One region of the Geodermatophilus sp. SYSU D01119 genome, then DNA from elsewhere that is predicted to be linked to it. Evidence: riboswitches for the same ligand, from Rfam matches in the RefSeq annotation. Region 1 holds a riboswitch; the other holds the start of a gene.
The links. Region 1 has a riboswitch for cyclic di-AMP ahead of ACI79X_RS16110 (C40 family peptidase). Riboswitches for the same ligand answer to the same signal wherever they lie in the genome.
Positions count from the first base shown of each region.

Region 2: it holds a riboswitch for cyclic di-AMP, as region 1 does, so the genes downstream of both, ACI79X_RS19390 (C40 family peptidase) here and ACI79X_RS16110 (C40 family peptidase) in region 1, are expected to answer to the same signal.

Region 1 covers NZ_JBJGYL010000021.1:25,788-29,327, reverse strand. Annotated here, with positions in the region: gene ACI79X_RS16115 (M48 family metalloprotease) at 1-731, opposite strand, end outside; gene ACI79X_RS16110 (C40 family peptidase) at 871-1,908, opposite strand; cyclic di-AMP (ydaO/yuaA leader) riboswitch at 2,069-2,247, opposite strand; gene ACI79X_RS16105 (hypothetical protein) at 2,407-2,715, opposite strand; gene ACI79X_RS16100 (NlpC/P60 family protein) at 2,829-3,540, opposite strand, start outside.
Region 2 covers NZ_JBJGYL010000029.1:29,445-32,984, forward strand. Annotated here, with positions in the region: gene ACI79X_RS19375 (SMP-30/gluconolactonase/LRE family protein) at 1-168, shown strand, start outside; gene ACI79X_RS19380 (hypothetical protein) at 224-700, opposite strand; gene ACI79X_RS19385 (hypothetical protein) at 925-1,077, opposite strand; cyclic di-AMP (ydaO/yuaA leader) riboswitch at 1,437-1,588, shown strand; gene ACI79X_RS19390 (C40 family peptidase) at 1,601-2,116, shown strand; gene ACI79X_RS19395 (hypothetical protein) at 2,211-2,633, opposite strand; gene ACI79X_RS19400 (TM0106 family RecB-like putative nuclease) at 2,626-3,540, opposite strand, start outside.

The DNA.
Region 1 (3,540 bases):
CCGCTCTCCTCGGCGAGCTCCAGGACGTCGGTGCGCAGCTGCCCGGCCGGCAGCGACGCGAAGCTGTTGAACGCCGGCTCGATCACCACGGGGTAGAGGAAGGAGCCGGCCACCACGAGCGCCGCGGCGCCCGCCGAGGCCCACGCCCACCACGTCCGCGGCGCCCGCCGGGCCAGGGCCACCAGCGCGAGCAGCCCCAGCGCGGTCAGGCCGGCGTCGATGGCGGTGTTCACGGCGACGTCGCGCAGCCACAGCCCCCACGAGCGGGTGGACAGGCCGTAGCGGTGCCGGACCACCTCGCCGTACGCGCTGATCGGCAGCGTGGCCAGCCGTCCGGCGAGCAGCAGGACGACCGTGCCGGCCAGCACGGTCAGCGGCCAGCGGCGGCCGTCCGCGCGGCCGAGCGCGCCGACCAGCCGGCTGCCCAGGCGGGTCAGCCCGAACAGCGCCGAGACGGCGAGGCCGAGCAGGAGGTTGGCCAGCGACGCGGGCCGCAGGTCGGCGGCGAGCGCCTCGGCGCGGCGCACGACCTCGGCGGGCAGCCCGGCGTCGTCGGTGACCGGGGTCGCCCCGCCGGGCGGGGTGGGCAGCACCGTCCACGGCGTGCGCACGGCGACCACGACGACGAACGCCGCCCCGAGCACCCCGGCGACGACGAGGGCGGCGCGGCGGGCGCTCCACCGGCGGGCGGCCGCGGGACCGGTGCGGTCCTCCTGGCGGGCTCCGCTCACCCCGCCGCCCAGCTCACCCGGCCGATCCTAGGCGCGCGCCGCGCCGGGCGGCCCGGCCCCCGGGAGCACCGGACCCCGGACGCAGCGAGGGCCGGCGACCCGGATCGGGTCACCGGCCCTCGCTGGTGGGGTGCTGCCGTCAGGCGATGCGGCGCATGGCGGTGATGCCGCCCATCGAGTCGACCGGCACGACCTTCACCGGCACACCGGAGGTGGACGCGTGCACCATCTGGCCGTTGCCGATGTACATCGAGACGTGGCTGACCGGGCTGTAGTAGAAGATCAGGTCGCCCGGCTGCAGCTGCGACCGCGAGACCGCGGTGCCCATCTGCGACTGCATGCGGCTCGAGTGCGGCAGGCTGATCCCGGCCGCCGCGTAGGCGTACTGGGTCAGGCCCGAGCAGTCGAAGGCGTTCGGCCCGCCGGCGCCCCACACGTAGGGGTCGCCGACCTGCGCCAGCGCGGTCTGCACGGCGGCCTGGGCGGCACCGCTCCCGCCGCCGGCCGCGGCCACCGCCGGAGCGGGCTCGGACGTCGCGGCCTGCGCCGCCGGGGCGCTGGCGCCGGTGCTGCCGCCGGCCGCCGCTGGAGCCGCGGGAGCTGCGGCCTCGCCGGCCTGCTGGGCGGCCAGTGCGGCCTCCTGCTGGGCGGCGGTGAGCGCGGCGAACTGCTCCTGGTAGTCGGCGATGTCGTCCTCGAGCTGCGCCTCCTGGGCGCTGAGGTCGTCGAGGGTGCGCTGCGCGTCGGCCTCGGCGGCGTCGGCGTCGGCCTGGGCCTGCTGGGCCGCGGCGGCGGCCTCACCGACGCGGGCGAGCACGTCGGTGGTGTGGCCGGCGATCTGGTCGAGCGTGGCCAGCGAGCTGACGAACTCGTCGGCGGAGTCGCTGGTCATCAGCAGCTCGAGCCCGGCGAAGGTGTCGTTGCCGCCGGTCCACGCGGTGCGGGCGACCTCGCGGATCTGCCCGTCGAGGGCCTGCAGCTGCACCTGGGCGTCGGCCAGGGCGCGGTCCGCGGCCTCGGCGGCGGCCTGCTGCTGCGTGAGCACCTCGCGGGCCTCGTTCACCTGCTCGGAGACCGCCTCGAGGCGGCGGCCGGCGTCGGCGGCGAGCTCGGCGGCCTGCTCCGGCGTGGTGGCCTGCTCCGGGTCGGCGAGCGCGGCGCCGGGGAGGAGCGTCACGGTCAGCGCGGCGGTGGTGCCGACCAGCGCGACGCGGCCGAGGAGGCGGCGGCGGGAGGGGCGGTGCGGCCCTGCGACACGGGCGGTGGTGCGGGACGCGGACTGTTCTCGGGCATGCCCCAGGGAGGGGCGGGGGGTCGCCACGGGCGGCGGCTCTCCGTTTCTTCCTCAGCAACCGCCTACCGAGTTAGCTGACGGGTTCGGGCTGGGAAGACGTGCCCTATCTCTGGACCCCGGCGGACCGGCGCCCGTGAGAACTCACCCCAGTGCTGCGGTGGGTCCCCGGCTCACCTCGCGCACACCCGGGGGTGGCGTCCGGTGACTCGGCGGTGACCGGCCGAGGTCACCTCGCAGTGGGTGACGACCACCCGGCCGGACGCGGCCACAGTACGGACGTGATGCAGTTGTGACAAACGCGGACCCCGGGAACTGTGAGAACACACACGGTGAGCAGCCGCGCCACTCCGGTGCGTACCCGTCCGCGCTGTCACCTGCGTCTCAGCCGGTGCGGCGGCGCCCGCCCGGACGGGACTCCCCCGCCGGACGGTGACGCAGCGGAGGCACCAGGCCGCCGTCGGCCAGGGCGCGCACGGCGCGGCGCTCGACGTCGTCGAAGTCGACGACCACGCCCGGCCGGGGCGCGCCGGCGTCCGCCGCGGTGCGCGCGGTGGCGGCCGGGACCGGCGGCACCGGCAGCAGCACGGGCTCGGTGCCCAGCTCCGCCGGCGGCGCGCCGAGCAGCACGGTGACGACGCAGTCGGCGCAGCCGGTGCCGCGCAGGGTGCACGAGTCGCAGTCGATGAGCATGGCGGTGTCCCTCCGGTGCCCCGCCGCGCGCCCGGAGGGTGCCGGGCGGCGGGCGGGACGGGTCTCCCTGTCGGTTGCGCCGCACGCTAGGGACGGCCACCGACAGTCCGGGCTCAGCTGCCCGCGTACTCCCAGTGCCAGGGCTCCTCGCGGCCGTTGCCCGGGTCGGCCCAGGTGGGGTGCAGCCAGCCGAAGCGGCCGGCGTTGGCGACCATCCACGCGTACTGCGGGGTGCCGAAGGTGTCGATGCCGCCGCACAGGTCGACCGCGAGGCCCCAGCCGTGGTTGCTGGTGCCCGGCACCGCCGCCAGCGCCGGCTTCTCCCCGTAGAGCCGCACCTGGGAGGCGTAGGTCCGGTAGGAGTCGGTGATGCAGACGGGCCGGCCGAAGGCCGCCGCGTAGGCCGCGCTCATCGCCCGCCAGGCCGCGGCGGCGTCGCAGCGCAGCGCGTGCGAGCCCACGCCGATCGGGCACAGCGCGCTGGGCGGGATCAGCCCGTTGGGGTAGCCGCCCCAGGACCGGGCGCCGTCGAAGCTGGGCGGGTAGACGGTGTTGCCGCACTCGACGCGCAGCGCGCCGCCGGTGGGGGCCGGCGGGACCACCTCCGCGCGCGGGCCGAGGCTCGGCCGGCCGAGGTGCAGCACCTGGTCGGCCGGCAGCCGGCGGACGACGACCGCGCCGGCCCGCCCGTCGGCGGCCAGCATCGTCTGCCCGTCGAGGGCGATGCCCACGTGCCCGAGCCCCGACTCCGGCGTCCCGAGGAACACCAGGTCGCCGGGGAGCACGTCGGCGAGGTCGACCGGCGTCGTCACCGCGAACAGCCCC
Region 2 (3,540 bases), on a different contig from region 1:
GCCGCGCCCGAGGGGCTGGGCGTCTACGCCTGCATGCTCGGCGGCGAGGACGGCCGGACGCTGCTCATGTGCGCGGCGCCGGACTTCTACGAGCACAACCGCGCGCCGGTGCGCGAGGCGGTGCTGCTCGCGACCGAGGTCGACGTCCCGCACGCCGGCCGGCCCTGAGACGCACCGGGCGGGGACGGCCGCGTGCCGTCCCCGTCCGGTGGTCAGCCGCCGACTAGGGGCAGAGCTCCTCGAGCTTGACGACGCCGAGGTCGATGGCGCCCTCGACGTTCCCGGTGACCCGCTGACCGGGCGCGATGTTCTGGGTGCAGACCCTCCAGTTCGCGTCCATGACCTGGTTGCGGGAGCCGAGCAGGTCGTGGGACAGGCTCAGGAAGACGCCGTTGGTCTGGATCAGGTCCTGGGCGTCCTGCAGCGTCATGCCCACGACGGCGGGCATGGCGAAGTCGACGACGGGCGCGGGCGGCGGCGTCACCTGCGGCGTGGGGGCAGGCGCCACCGCGGGCTCGGGAGCCGGCGTCGGTGCCGGCGTCGTCGGGGCCGCCGCGGAGGACGTCGCCGGGGCCGACGGGGTGGAGGTGGGCGCGGGCAGGCCCGTCTCGCCGTCGTCCCCGCAGCCGGCGAGGAGCAGCCCCGCGGCGAGCAGGACGGGGAGGGCGCCGAGACGGCGGCGGGCGGAGGACTGGTTCAACGGACACCCCGTGGTGGTCGTGCGGACGCGCGCCGGCAGCGCCTCCCGGGGAGGTCGGCGCCGGTGCCGCGATGGGTACGCCGGCGAGGGTCACACGGGGACGGGGCGCCGTCCGGGACGTCGGGACTGAGCCGTCTCGGAACCGCAACGTGCCGTCTCAGCGGCCCCGGACGCACCGCGGCCCCCGTCCCGAGGTGGGACGGGGGCCGCGAGCGGGTCAGCGGTCAGTAGGCGCGGCCGGAGCCGCCCTTCTTCTGCTGCTTGGCCTGGAAGTCGCGGACGAACTGCTTGATCTTCGCCTGGTTCTGCGGCTTCTTCAGCTCCTGCACGACCTTCGCGGCGACGCCGGAGGCGATGAGGTTCCTCATCATGCCCATGGGGTGCTCCTCTCTCTCGATCCCCTCCCCGTTGCCCCGTCAACGCGCGCGGCAACCACGGCGTCCCCGGCGGGCCTGCCCCGGCTGAGGGTGGGGAGCCGCTGACGCGCTGTTCGGACGCACCGCGCCCTCCTTTCTTCCGGGGCGCGGCGTGTCACCGCGCGTCCGGCCCCGGCGTGCCGGGGCGTCCCGGCGGCGTCGGCCGTGGTGGCGGTGGCGTGTCGGATCCCGAGCCGGAGTCAAGTCGGCGGCGAGGGGTCGGGCGTGGCGTCCTCCGCGGGCGGTTGTGACGGTCCGGGGCCCTCCCTACCGTTCCGCCTGGTTCCGGCCGGGCCCTCGTCACGAACCCGAGTGACACCCGTCGGACCACGCCGAACCGGACGCCGGCAGCCAGCCGCCCTCCGGACCGGGGACCCATCGAGTCCCAGGGGTGAAGCGCGACCTCTCGCGCCGGGCGACTCCCCCGCCCGAACCCGTCAGCTAACCCGGTAGGCGACCGTGGAGAACAGGAGAACCGTCGTCCATGACGACTGCACGCACGCCCCTCGCCCGTCGCTCGTTCCGCGGCATCGCCGTCGCGGCCATCGCCGGAGCCGGCATCGCGCTCTCGCCCCTCCCGGCCTCGGCTGCCGCAGGCGGCGGCGGTGGTGGCGGGGTCGTGGCGGCGGCCCCGGTGGCCGCTGCCAACGGCGTCGCCCAGGCGGCCGTCGACACCGCGCTCGCCCAGCGCGGCGACATGTACCAGTACGGCGCGACCGGCCCCGACCGGTTCGACTGCTCCGGGCTGACCAGCTTCGCCTACCGCGCGGCCGGCGTGGAGATCCCCCGCACCTCGCGGGCCCAGTCGACGTTCGGCACCCCGGTGGCGAAGTCCGACCTCAAGCCCGGTGACCTGGTGTTCTTCTACAGCCCGGTCTCGCACGTGGGCATGTACATCGGCAACGGCCAGATGGTGCACGCGTCCACCGCCGGCAAGCCGGTCGCGGTCGTGGACCTCGACTCCATGACCGGCTACCAGGGCGCCCGCCGGATCGCCTGACGGACCGACGGCGCCCCGGTTCCCGCCGACCGGGGCGCCGCCGCCGGGCCGGTGGAGGGGCCTTCGTAGCGCTATTGGCCCTTCCCGGGCCTGCTCAGTGGGTGACGCCGAGGTGGCGCTCGGCGCAGCGCGTGCACAGGCCGGTGTTGTCGTGCACGTGCTCGCGGGCGTTGACCTCGCGGCACACCGGGCACCAGCGGAAGGTCCGACGACGACGGCGGGCGACCTCCTCCGCCGCCTCGGCCAGCACCGCCCGCTCGTAGACGACCTCGTCGGAGCTGAAGCCGCGCTCGGCCGCGAACTCCCACACCAGCTCGTCGCCCGACCACCGCGGCTCGGGACGGGCCAGCGTGAAGCCGAACCCGTCCCAGCCGACGGCCACCTGCACCGGGTGCCCGCTGACGAACCACCGCTCGTGCGGCGGCCCGGCGACCTCCGTCCAGCCGTCGCCGAGCGCCCGCACCAGGACGTCGGCGCCGACGCCGAGCAGGGCGGCCAGCTCCGCGGTGTCAGACACCGGCCAGCTCGGCCAGCCGGCACATGGCGTTGACCTGCCGCAGCTGCTCCGGCGTCCGCACCTGCGCGTCGAGCAGCAGCGGGCTCATCACCACGACCGCCAGCGCCTTCGCCCGCGACACCGCCACGTTGAGCCGGTTGAGGTCGTACAGGAACGACACCCCGCGCGGCGCCTCGTCTGCCGAGGTCGACGTCGTCGAGTACACGACCACCGGCGCCTCCTGCCCCTGGAACCGGTCGACAGTGCCCACCCGCGCGCCGTCGGGCAGCAGCGAGCGGATCAGCGCCACCTGGTTGTTGTACGGCGCGACGACGAGCACGTCGTCCGGGCCGATCGGCCGCTCTGTCCCCTCGGCGTCAACCCAGCCGACGCCCTGCAGCGACCGCCAGACGGAGGCCACCTCGGCGGCCTCCTCCATGGACGACGCGGCCGCCGGCACCGTGTGCGCCACCGAGCGCACCGCCAGCCCGCTACCCGACACCAGCCCGCCCGGCCGCACGGTGATCCGCTCGCGCAGCGCCGCCGACTCCAGCCGGCCCTCGTACGCCAGGTCCGACACGAACCGCGTCAGCGCCGGGTGCATCCGGTAGGTCGTGTCGAGGAAGATGCCGCGGCCCTCGGGCACGGTCGGGTGCCCCTCGAGCAGGTGCTCCAGCGCCGACAGCCCCGAGTCGCCCGGGTGCACGCCCTGCGAGGGCTGCGCGAGCTGCTGCGGGTCGCCGAGCAGCACCAGCGACTTGCCCGCCCGCGCCACCGCCACGGCGTTGGCCAGCGAGAACTGCCCCGCCTCGTCGACGACGAGCACGTCGACGGCCTCGGCGAGGTCGGGCTGCGTCCAGAACCACGCCGTCCCGCCGACCAGCCGCACGTCGCCGTCGACGAGCCGCCGGGCGACGTCCTTGCCGTC